4 regions of the Salinivibrio sp. PR6 genome follow, and region 4 is predicted to be linked to each of the others. Evidence: predicted binding sites of a transcription regulator. Region 4 holds the regulator's gene; each other region holds the start of a gene.
The links. Region 4 encodes CRP, which controls carbon source genes, mostly activating them, when cyclic AMP is high. Its sites were predicted from a motif close to TGTGANNNNNNTCACA; they were not measured.

Region 1: gltB (glutamate synthase large subunit) is a predicted target of CRP. The motif match lies at 1,479-1,494, and genes of this name have one in related genera.
Region 2: BZG72_RS01575 (NupC/NupG family nucleoside CNT transporter) is a predicted target of CRP. The motif match lies at 1,741-1,756, and genes of this name have one in related genera.
Region 3: malT (HTH-type transcriptional regulator MalT) is a predicted target of CRP. The motif match lies at 1,840-1,855, and genes of this name have one in related genera.

The regions. Positions count from the first base shown of each region.
Region 1 is NZ_MUFA01000007.1:137,135-140,349, reverse strand. Features, by position in the region: gene BZG72_RS07900 (GGDEF domain-containing protein) at 1-964, opposite strand, end outside; gene gltB (glutamate synthase large subunit) at 1,579-3,215, shown strand, end outside.
Region 2 is NZ_MUFA01000002.1:12,359-15,573, forward strand. Features, by position in the region: gene BZG72_RS01570 (BCCT family transporter) at 1-1,279, opposite strand, end outside; gene BZG72_RS01575 (NupC/NupG family nucleoside CNT transporter) at 1,827-3,059, shown strand; gene yjjG (pyrimidine 5'-nucleotidase) at 3,184-3,215, shown strand, end outside.
Region 3 is NZ_MUFA01000010.1:53,372-56,586, reverse strand. Features, by position in the region: gene BZG72_RS10165 (glycogen/starch/alpha-glucan phosphorylase) at 1-1,501, opposite strand, end outside; gene malT (HTH-type transcriptional regulator MalT) at 2,007-3,215, shown strand, end outside.
Region 4 is NZ_MUFA01000006.1:220,334-223,548, forward strand. Features, by position in the region: gene BZG72_RS07005 (DUF1338 domain-containing protein) at 1-503, shown strand, start outside; gene BZG72_RS07010 (ABC transporter substrate-binding protein) at 571-1,437, opposite strand; gene crp (cAMP-activated global transcriptional regulator CRP) at 1,568-2,200, opposite strand; gene BZG72_RS07020 (phosphoribulokinase) at 2,450-3,215, opposite strand, start outside.

The sequences.
Region 1 (3,215 bases), on a different contig from region 4:
CATATTGCGCCGGTGCATTCTCGAGCGCTTCAATGGTGGTGCCAAGCGCATCGGCATACGCTTGATTACACGCCAAGTGATAATAGTCTTGATCAAAAATACCGATAGGGTCGACACTCGCTTGGAAAATCGCACTGAGCAAGTTACTTCGCTGCTCCAGCACTTGCTCAACCGAGTGACGCTGTTGTGCTTCTTTTTGTAACCGCTCCTGCATCTGGTGCCAATTGGTCACATCATGGCTAATACTCAATGTGCCTATCACTTCCTGCTTATCATTTTTAAGCGTTGTGATATTCGTTTCCAATAAGCAGCTCTGATCATGATGTTGTGTCGCCCAGGTACGTACTGTTCGCGGCTCGGAAAGCGGCTCACCGGCTTGCCAAAGCACTGCTTCCTGCTCTCGGCCCTGCCAGAAGCGGTCAAAGGCGGCGTTCGTACCCACCACGTTTCCCTCAACATCTTGAAAGCATACGAGCTCCGCCAAGGAATTAATCACGCTTAAAAGCACACCTTGTTCTTGTTGCTGCAGGTGCCATTGCGTGTTGGACTCAGAGGCAGAAAATGAAATGAGCCAGGCACGCTTGCCGCGACAGCGGATCGGCAAGCCAGATAAGGTCACCTCAACCCGCACCCGATTCGCGCCCGGGGCTCTGACTTTGGCTTCAACATTAGAAAATGGCTGAGGCCAACGCTGCGCCACAATAAAAGCGCGCACCGCTTGCTGTTGTTTTTCATTGGCGGTTTTAAACCGGTTGTGGCTACCTACCAGCGAAAAAGACTCCACACAAGGTGCATTGGCATACAAGATATCACCATCATCGGCCGTGACAATCGCATGTGGCGTGTCTAACCCGGCCATGTAAACCCGCCAATCGGATAACGCCAGTGTCGCTCGACGCGCGCGCCAACCGTAGCCAAGCAAAGCGCCTAACACGAAAACCAAGCTAAAACTAAAAAACGCCATGCCACTCCTGTCTGCCTTATTACTGTCCTTGATCGTATTCACGCCCTACCTTACCGGCGACGTATTCTGCCACAGTTTTGATAGAACGCGTGATTGTCCTGTTCACAGCTTTGCGAATATCATTTGTTATTTTATTACATCAATTGACAGTGCTTTTTGCTATGAAAGAGAAAGCATATAACGCACCCTTCTTTATTCATCATCAAAGCTAGAATATCTACTCGAATTCGCCTTTTATTTAATAATTATTTAACAAAATGGCATAATTGCGAATAGATATTATTCATCAAGAAAACCACAATAAACACTTTTATATCAGTTATTTACAATAAAGACATACTTCTATTGCCATGCATAAAGGATGCATATAAAAATTTGACCTTTGCAAGGTTTACCGTTAATTTGGAAGGTCGCTGAATAGCGCTTTGCCTGTGTATTCTCTGTCAATCCATCGATAAAACAGTGAGTTAGAGTGTAAATCACCGACTTTTCTCGTTAAAAAATCACAACATAACGAGCGCACAGTCACAAAGCGAATCTGTTCAGAGTGGTCAGGAGGATCACGACAATAAATGCAATCACTGCGCGTAACGCAGTAGCAAGGGAGAATTGCAATGTCGCTGTACAACCCAATGCTGGAAAAAGATAACTGTGGTTTTGGCCTTATCGCCCATCAAGAGGGGGAGCCCAGCCACAAACTGGTTCGTACTGCTATCGCTGCACTTGACCGCATGACCCACCGAGGTGGCATCAACTCTGACGGCAAGACAGGCGATGGTTGTGGGCTACTACTGCAAAAGCCCGACCGCTTTTTCCGCCTTATTGCTGAGCAAAACCAATGGAAGCTGAGCCGCCTATATGCGGTCGGCATGATTTTTCTCAGTGCCGATCCGGCAAAAGCCCAACAAGCCAAACAACGCTTCGAGCAAGAAATCAACGCTGAAACGCTATCAGTGGTGGGATGGCGAACCGTACCGACCAACCCAGATGTACTCGGGGATATCGCCAAACAGTCTCAACCGGTCATTGAACAAGTGTTTATCAATGGTCCAGCAGGCTGGCGCGCACGCGATTTAGAGCGACGCCTGTATATTGCGCGTCGCCGTGCAGAACAAGCCTTGGCAGACGATGCTGACTTTTATGTCACCAGCCTATCCACACAAACCATTGTTTACAAAGGGTTGTGTATGCCAGCGGATCTGCCACGTTTTTACACCGATCTCGCGGATCTGCGCTTAGAGTCATCTATCTGCTTGTTCCACCAGCGTTTCAGTACCAATACTCAACCACGCTGGCCGCTCGCACAACCCTTTAGATACCTTGCCCACAACGGCGAAATCAACACCATTGAGGGGAACCGTCAGTGGGCACGCACACGTGCATACAAATTTAACTCCCCTTTGTTGCCTGACTTACATCAAGCCGCCCCGTTTGTGAATGAATCAGGATCTGATTCCTCAAGCCTCGACAACATGATGGAAGTTTTTCTCGCCGGTGGGATGGACTTATTCCGGGCTATGCGCTTACTGGTGCCGCCCGCATGGCAAAATCACCCAGACATGGATGATGAACTGCGCGCATTTTATGACTTTAACTCCATGCATATGGAGCCATGGGACGGGCCGGCGGGCATCGTGATGTCAGACGGCCGCTATGCCGCCTGTAATCTTGACCGCAACGGCCTGCGTCCGGCGCGCTATGTGGTTACCAAAGATAAGTTTATTACCCTCGCCTCCGAGATTGGGATCTGGGATTACGCACCTGACGAAGTGTCAGAAAAAGGCCGCGTGGGCCCGGGTGAGCTTTTAGTGATCGATACCCGCGAAGGGAAGATTTGGCACTCAGGTGAAATCGATGATGAGCTAAAAAGCCGTCATCCGTATCGTGAGTGGCTGGACCAACATGTCCGTCGTCTCACACCGTTTGAAGACTTAGATCCTGACACCAGTGAAGGCAGCCGTAACCTTAAAGATGCCCAGCTTAAGACCTATCAAAAGCTGTTTGGGATGTCGAATGAGGAAGTGGATCAAGTCGTCAAAGTGCTGGGTGATATTGGCCAAGAAGCCACTGGCTCCATGGGTGATGATACGCCAATGGCCGTATTATCGTCGCGTCCACGCTGTGTGAGCGATTACTTCCGGCAAAAATTTGCCCAGGTGACTAACCCACCGATTGATCCGCTGCGCGAGAACCACGTGATGTCTCTGGCCACCTGTATTGGCCGTGAAATGAATGTGTTCTGTGAAACCGA
Region 2 (3,215 bases), on a different contig from region 4:
ACAGCTCTGCGTCCGTAACCGCGGTATAGCCTTCATTGACGAACTGACCAATTGCGGTGCCACCAAAGGCAGTCATCCACAATACACAGGCTGCTGATGGGATGATCAACACACAAGTGATGAATTCACGCACGGTACGGCCACGCGATACGCGCGCAATAAACATACCGACGAATGGGGACCAAGAAATCCACCATGCCCAGTAGAAGGATGTCCAACCTTGAGTAAAGTTGGCATCTTCACGGCCAAATGGCATTGACAGCGCAGGCAAGTTTTGTAGATACGCGCCCAAGTTACCAAAGAAACCGGTCAGGATAGCGATGGTTGGACCCACTGCAATCACAAAGATGAGCAGCAATAGCGCAAGCATCATGTTGATTTCAGATAGGCGCTTGACCCCTTTATCAACACCAGCCACAACCGAAAGAATCGCGGCGCCTGTGATGCCCATTACCAGCAACACTTCTGTGGTATCACCTAGCGGTGTATCAAACAGATAGTGAAGACCCGCTGATGCCTGAGAGGCACCCAAGCCAAGCGATGTTGCAAGACCAAACAAGGTCGCGATGATTGCCAAAATGTCAATCACGTGGCCCGTCCAGCCCCAAACACGTTCACCGAACAGTGGGTAGAACACAGAACGCATGGTCAAAGGCAAGCCTTTGTTGTACGCAAACAGTGCCAGGCCTAACGCCAATACCGCGTAAATCGCCCATGGGTGTAAGCCCCAGTGGAAAATCGTGGCAGACATACCCAAGCGGCGCGCCGCCTCTGTATCACCGGCTGCCGCACCCAAAGGCGCCCAGTCAGTGCGAAGACCATCAGCGCCTACGGATGTCCCGCCTAACGCCGTTTGGAAATGCGTCAGTGGCTCTGAAACCCCGTAGAACATCAGACCAATACCCATACCGGCTGCGAAAAGCATCGCAAACCAGCCGCCGTAGCTGTAATCGGGCTTAGCTTCGGTACCACCGAGTCTCACTTTACCCAGTGGAGACGCAATCAGCACTAGACAGGCAATAACAAAAATGTTTCCTGCTGAAAGGAAGAACCAGTCTAGGTTTGAAGTTAGCCATCCACGTAGATCCCCAAAAACTGGACCAATTTGGTTTTGAAAGGCCAGGGTGACAAAAATGAAGGCCAAAATAGCCAGCCCTGAGACCATAAATACTCGGTTGTGAATATCAAAACCAAACGGGCCGAGTTTCAGTGCCACGTTATCCTGACCGACCTGATAATCAGTATCGATCGGGTTAACCTTCCCGTCTGGTGTCATCATATCTTCATGGCTTTTATCGCTCACGAGTTAACTCCTTAGTCCGTTTATTCGGAAGCCTGTGAGTGTTGGTGGTGCGCCCATTATTCATTGCTGTTCAAGCCATCTTTACCAGCAATAAAAGACCAGCTGTCACCACACAATCAACTACATTACCACATCTGAGAAAAAATTTAATTAGGCCCCTAACCAAATGTTTACTTTCTAACCAAGCACCCAACACCAACTTCCCTCCATGCCCCGATTTTACTGGCTTTCCCGGTTATTTGAACTCTTTATTTCAGAACAATAAACAATTTGGTTAATAGCGTTTTAGAACGCCTAACACCCTTTTAAAATCATAGTCGTATTTTCCACCATTGCTAAGCAAACATAACGATCGTGAAAGTCATCACGCTTGGGCAACTCGCTTGCGAGTATCAAAGACGCCATTGATGAAAAAAATGCAAACACAAAACACACAAAGTGACACTTGTCACATAAGAAAAACCACGTACAATACCGCCGCAATCGTTTTCCATCTCAAGTTTAACGTTTGCGGAGCAACATCATGCAGTTTGGCATTGGCCTGTTGGGGATTAGCGTCCTCTTTCTTATCGCGATGGGTTTTTCTGAAAATCGATCCGCGATTAACTGGCGCACCGTTGGCGGTGCATTCCTCATACAAATCGTCTTTGCTGGCTTTATCATCTCGGTTCCCCTTGGCCAGCGTATTTTGGCCAACGCGTCTGACACCGTCTCTGCGATCATCAGCTTTGGTGACATAGGCGCAGAGTTCCTCTTTGGCGATCTCGCTAAATTCAAACTCGGTTTTATATTCGCCTTTAATGTATTGCCCACCATCGTTTTTTTCTCTGCACTGATCGCCGTGCTGTACCACATTGGGGTCATGACATGGGTCATTAGCCTGATTGGTGGACTACTACGACGTGTACTCGGCACGTCGCGTACAGAATCAATGTCTGCCACCGCCAATATTTTTGTTGGCTCTGTTGAAGCGCCGCTGGTTGTTCGGCCTTTTCTTGCTGCTATGACACGCTCAGAGCTGTTTGCTGTCATGGTGGGCGGGCTCGCCTCAGTGGCTGGCGGCACCATGGTAGGCTATGCAGGGCTCGGTGTCGAAATGAAGTACCTTATTGCGGCGGCGTTTATGTCGGCACCGGCAGGACTCATGATGGCCAAGATCATCGTGCCACAAACCGAAACACCGATGACCCCGACGCAACATCAATCAGTGCAAGACACACAGGACAAACCAGTGAACCTGATTGATGCCGGCACGCAAGGCGCCTTAAGTGGCTTACAAATCGCCATGGCAGTGGGTGCCAGTTTATTGGCCGTGATCAGTATGATTGCGCTCATCAATGGTGGGTTAGGTAAGCTTGGTCCTCTTTTGAACCTGCCTCAGCTAAGCCTTGAATGGCTGTTTGGCTACCTGTTCGCGCCGGTGGCTTGGTTAATTGGCATTCCTTGGCATGAAGCCATGACCGCAGGCACCTTGATCGGTAAAAAAATCGCGGTGAACGAGTTTGTTGCTTTTGCCGATTTTATGAACTTAAAAGGCCAATTATCCGCCCACAGTCAAGCTATCGTGACGTTTGCGCTGTGTGGTTTTGCCAACTTGACCTCCATTGCCATGCTGATGGGAGGCCTAGGCGGCATCGTACCCGAACGCCGGGGCGATATTGCGACACTCGGTATGCGAGCCATTCTCGCGGCGACACTCGCCAACCTGATGAGTGCGACCCTGGCAGGTCTCTACCTTTCCTTGTCATTCCCCTAGCGTATTCGCTCGCGACTACTCACTCTGTTTCTCACCATGGACGGTGAGTAAACAAAAATGGACTCGAAAACCGCACTGGCACTCTGTTACACTTAGTTAACTTCACGTAAAGAGATGTAATAACATGCGATACCCATGGGTTTTATTCGATGCCGA
Region 3 (3,215 bases), on a different contig from region 4:
GTTGCTCCAATTGCGCTGGCCACTGCTCACCGATTTTCTCACTGATCAAGTTGGACAAATCAGGATTACAGAACTTCAACCAACGACGCGGTGTGATGCCATTGGTCACATTTTGAATGCGCCCTGGGTATAGCGCGTCAAATTCTGGGAATAAATCACGCTTAACCAACTGAGAATGCAAGGCGGCAACGCCATTCACCGCATAAGAGCCAACCACACATAAATTAGCCATGCGCACCATGCGCTCACCTTTGTCGTCAATCACAGACAACACCTGCTTTTTGGCCACATCGCCGGGCCACTTCGCTTCTACCTCTTGCATGAAGCGATGGTTGATCTCAAAAATGATCTCCATATGACGCGGCAGCAAACTGGCAATCAACGCCTCACTCCAGGTTTCCAGCGCTTCGGGCAGTAAGGTGTGGTTGGTGTAAGCAAAGGTACGACTGGCGATGGACCAAGCCTCATCCCAGCCCAGACGATAATCATCCAGCAATACGCGCATCAGCTCAGGAATAGCGATGGTGGGGTGAGTATCGTTCAACTGAATGGTTTCGTAGTCTGGTAATGCGGCCAATGCATGCCCTGCCTCTAGATGACGACGGAGAATGTCTGATACAGAAGCTGCACTGTGGAAATACTGCTGCATTAAGCGCAATGTTTTACCCGCATCGTGGTTATCGTTGGGGTACAAGACTTTGGTCAAATTCCCTGCAGCGATGGCGGATTGCTGAGCCTGGGTATAGTCACCGTCATTAAAGGCATCAAGGGCAAACGGCGTTAACGCCCGTCCTTCCCACAGGCGCAATGGGTACACAGTATTGCTTTGATAACCCACAATCGGCAGATCCCAGGGCATGGCCTGAATTTTCATGCCCGGCACCCACTGACGGTACGTGTGCCCTGAGTCCTCAATCACCTCTACATGGCCATAAAAGCCAATGGTTTGCGCTAAGTCAGGACGTACCACTTCCCACGGGTAACCTTCAGGCTCACGCCACGCATCCGGTGCTTCTTGTTGTGCGCCCTCTTTGAATGACTGGCGGAACAAACCATATTCATAGTGCAAGCCATAGCCGACCGCAGGATACTGTTGGGCCGCCAATGAATCCATAAAGCAAGCGGCGAGACGCCCCAAGCCACCATTGCCCAAAGACGGATCACGCTCTTGTTCAAGTAAATCCGTTAACCCGAGGCCAAGCTCACTCACGGCATCGGCAATCGCATCGTACAAGCCCATGCTAATTAAATTGTTGCCGGTTAACCGACCAATCAAAAACTCGAGGGATAAATAGTTAACACTTTTAGCTTGTTTAATGGCTTGATCGTGTTCAGTGGCTACCAGATCACTCGTGGTATGTTCGGCTAATGCACGGCCCAGTGCGAGGTACCAGTCGCGCAGCTGAGCGGTGTCTGGTGCGTGACCTAACTGGGTTAGGTGTTGAACCATACTGATTTTAAACGCACTTTTATCAAACGCATGTTGCTGTTTTGGTGTCATGTCGTCGCTCTCGATAATGGAATGAAACCTTGATGGTTATTCATCCTGCCCAACCCGAGCACGGCAAACATCCTCCCACGTCGTTGTCATCAAAGGAGGAGACCACAGGGCGTAGAGAGCCAGGTCACATAGCAATAGTGAGCCGCCTCTCATCAAATCCATGAGCAGCCCTTTATCGAGTGACCTAAGTCACGCTATGAAACAAAAAAGGCGCTACGCCCACGGTGAAAAACATCGCTTTCCTTTTGTGATTTTTGTGCGCTAACGCAAATTAAGCCCTAATAAACCGAGATGGATGTGTATCTCAATCATTAAAAAGGCCACCAATATGACGTTTAAGTGATATAAATCACAATTAAAAGGCGTAGCTGCACTAAATTGGGGCATCCGTTAAGAGATCAGGGATAGATCATAGTTTGTGCGTTTGAAGTTACATACACTGCAATCAGGACAGAGGTGCGCACCAAAAAGGTCGCACCGCATTTGCAGTGAAGGACAGTGTCTTATGTGGATCCCATCAAAGCTGACTCGGCCTGGACGGCTTTATAACGCGATATTACGCCCGCGTGTGCTCGATATTTTACAACAAGCCCCTCACTATAAGCTGGTGCTGTTTCGCTCTCCGGCCGGATATGGCAAAACCACCATGGCTGCACAATGGCTCGCGGATCAATCCAATGTCGGCTGGTTTAGCATTGATGATAGTGACAACGACAGCTTTCGCTTCATTAACTACTTACTGCAAGCGCTGCACCACGCTACCCAAGAGGGCTGCGCCAACACGATAAAGCTGGCGGAAAAACGCCAATTCTCATCACTTCGTGCGCTCTTGTCTGATGTCTTTGCTGAACTGGCAGGGTTTCATGCCACTAGCTATTTGGTGTTGGATGACTATCAGCTCATTGATAATGAGGAGATTCATGAGGCGATGCGCTTTTTCATTAAGCACATGCCAGATAATCTCACTTTGGTGGTCACCTCACGCGCCAACCCTCCACTGGGCACCGCGAATTTACGCGTACGCGACTTGATGATTGAGATCGGCAACGAGCTTCTCGCGTTCGATAACGAAGAAACGACGCGCTTTTTTAATCAACGTGTCGACGATGGCGTGGATGAATCCACGGCGAACGCATTATGCCACTACGTTGAAGGTTGGCCGTCAGCCTTGCAGCTCATTGCGATTCAAGCGCAGCACCAAAAGCGTACCCTGATGCAAAGCGCCGCGTCTTACGCTGGTTTTAACCATGCCCACCTTTGGGACTATTTGGCCGAAGAAGTGTTTGATTTGCTTGATGCTGAAACACGTCAGTTTCTCATGAAAGTCTCCGTACTAGAGATGTTTAATGACGAGTTGGTTTTCGCACTCACTGAACGCGAAGATGCATTGAATATGCTCGAGTCACTAAATCGCTATGGCTTGTTTATTTATCCACTTGAAGGAGATAACAACTGGTTCCGATTCCACCATCTATTCGCGGAGTTTTTGGCTCATGAGCGCCAAGCACGGATCCCTCACCAACAACAGCCCTTGCATAGACAAGCCTCACTGGCATGGTTGAAGTTACAATCTCCCCATCAAGCGTTGCGTCATGCACGCTACGCCAAAGACGATGCATTGTTGGCCGATATACTCAATCAGCACGGCTGGCGTATGTTTAATCGTGGTGAATTGTCGACACTAGAAGCCGCGATTATCAAACTCAGTGACGAG
Region 4 (3,215 bases):
AGTTGATGGTCGAGCAATGCTCGCCCGCGCTTCAGGCGATTGTTGAGAAGCTGGTGGCACAAGTTGATGCGTCGTCACTTACAGGCAGCGATTTTCTCCATCAGGGCCGCCTATGGGATATTGATTGGGCAACCTATCAAACGCTTGCCGAAGAGAGTGAATATGCGTCTTGGGTGGCGGCACACGGTTATGGTGCGAACCATTTTACCGTGAGTGTGAATCAGCTGAATGCGCATGATGATTGCCTCTCGGTGAACAACCGATTGCGTGATAATGGCTTTGCGATTAACGAGTCAGGTGGGGAAGTCAAAGGGGATGCATCTGTGTATCTGGAGCAATCCTCCACCATGGCTGACCGCGTGCCCGTTACTTTCTCCGATTGCACGCAAACCATCCCGGGTGGCTTTTACGAGTTTGCTAAGCGGTATGTGTTGCCCAATGGTGAACTCTACCAAGGTTTTGTGGCTGCTTCGGCAGACAAAATCTTTGAAAGCACCCATTAGTGCGTCACACATTGCTTATCGACATCATGGGAAAAGGGAGCGTGTGATACGCTCCCTTTTTTATCGTCTATTGAGCCTCGATGTCGAGCCAAAACGTGTCTGGAATCGCTTGTGTTTCGTTGCTTAAATGCGGGTTGTCGACTCGGATGACAGTACGCTCACCAATGTTCGCCTTTTCAAAGGTTTCCTTAACTAAAGGCGCATTATTGAAAAACTCGATAAATGATCCGTCTTGATACGCCGCTTCAAAAGCGCCATTTAACATCTCGGCGACGTCAGCATGTTGCGGAGACACAAACAGGAACATTGGGAAGCGATAGATCAGCATCAGGTGTGGGTCAACTAACAGGTTACCGTATTGCGGCCGCTCGGCTAATTCACTAAAAGGCTCAATCAAGGCACGAGGGAAGAGATCGGCCCGGCCCGTATCAACCACTTTGAAAATGTTTTCAAAGCTCGATATTTCACGTACGCGAAATCCCGCTGAGTTAAGCACCTTGACGTCGGCCCAACCTTGTCCCTGAATCATAGTAAGAGACTGCAAGTCACTCGCGCTACTTATCTGAGCAAGTTGGGGCTCGGTGGCTTGGTTGGTAATAAACAGGCGGTGGCCGAGTAAGCCACGAAACACGGGATAGCGAACGGGGATCAATTCAGCTTCCAGTGTACGGTCGGCACCAAGCCAGTCGACGGTGAGCTTGCCTTGCTTGAGCATTTCCACCTTACGAGATTGAGAGCCAATTTGGCCGTCAAAGGCTTGTAAGGTAACAGATTCTCCCGACTTTTCGGCAAGAAACTCGATGAGCTCAATGGCATAGAGATCAAGCGCCGAGCCGGCGCGTGGCTCGGGGTGGACAATCGTCGTATTGGACGCAGCATGGACTGAAAACACAGAGAGCGCGAAGGCGGTGAGGGTAATCATGAGTTTTTTCATAAACGACACCTTGTTAATTTTATGTTAACCATGTCGTTTTGAGTGTAGAAGCAATCCGCGTGCTTGCCAGATAATGGAGATAAAAAAACCGACGCCAGGGCGTCGGTTGGTGATACAGAGAGCGGCGCGATTAGCGTGTGCCGTATACCACGATGGTTTTACCGTGTGCGGAAATGAGGTTTTGCTCTTCCAGCATTTTAAGGATACGTCCCACTGTTTCGCGTGAGCAGCCAACGATTTGGCCAATTTCCTGACGGGTGATCTTAATCTGCATACCATCAGGATGCGTCATGGCATCAGGCTGCTTCGCCAAGTTCAATAGGGTTTGCGCAATGCGCCCTGTGACGTCCAGGAAGGCAAGATCCCCCACCTTTTGGCTCGTTACCTGCAAGCGGCGCGCCATTTGTGAGGACAAGCGCATCAAGATATCAGGATTCACTTGGATAAGCTGGCGGAACTTTTTGAATGAAATTTCTGCCACTTCACACGGTGATTTGGCGCGTACCCAAGCAGTGCGCTCTTGGTCTTCTTCGAAAAGCCCGAGCTCACCGATGAAGTCACCTTGGTTAAGGTAAGACAGGATCATTTCCTTGCCTTCTTCATCTTTGATCAGTACGGCCACAGACCCTTTCACGATGTAATACAAGGTCTCCGCCTTTTCACCAGCATGGATAAGCGTGCTTTTCGACGGATACTTATGAATATGACAATGTGAAAGGAACCACTCGAGTGTAGGGTCTGTTTGAGGTTTTCCTGGAACCATATAACTTATTTCCTCTGCATGTGTTGCCCGGCAACAACGTCCTATCTTTGTCTGAGGGGTAACCCATCAGATCATTGCACAGAATACGAAGTCTGAACGCGGGCTACAAGCTCACTGTATGTTAACAAGAGTGTATCTTTTTTTGTTGGTGATTTCTTGATTTTGATCTAGGCCAACCGCCTAAAAAACTGGCAAAAACGTGGCTAAGATCACGGCTTGAGAAGTAATACATCATGAATGCGCTACGCCTCAGCCAATCTTGCCTTTTTCTATCAATTGCTGGATCAATGGACGTATGATCAATTCCATTGCAAAGCCCATTTTTCCTCCCGGCACCACTAAGGTGTTATGGCGCGACATAAACGACCCGGTGATCATTTGCAACAGATAAGGGAAGTCGACGTTTTTCATGCCACGAAAGCGGATCACCACAAAGCTTTCATCCAAAGACGGAATCCCTTTGGCATTTAATGGGTTTGAGGTATCTACCGTGGGAACGCGCTGAAAGTTGATATGGGTGCGAGAAAACTGCGGGGTGATATAGTGCAGATAATCATCCATTGAGCGCACAATCGAGTCGGTCACCGCTTCACGAGAATGGCCTCTATCGCGCGTATCACGGACAAATTTTTGAATCCACTCTAAGTTGACGATGGGGACCATACCAATCAAGAGATCGACGTGCTGCGCAACGTTGACGTCACCGTCGACCACGCCGCCGTGCAACCCTTCGTAAAACAATACATTGGTATTGTCGGCCAAGTCTTGCCATGGCGTGAAGGTACCAGGCATTTGGTTATAGGGCACCGCTTCATCAAAGGTATGTAAGTAGCGGCGGTACTTCCCGGTGCCTTGGTCACCATACTCACGAAAAAACTGTTCCAGCCGAGGGAAGTCGTTGGCGGTGGGGCCAAAATAGCTGATATGTTTACCTTGCTCACGCGCTTTACGGATCTCGACGTCCATTTCGGGACGGGTAAAGCGATGAAAGCTGTCCCCTTCTAGCCAGGCCGCT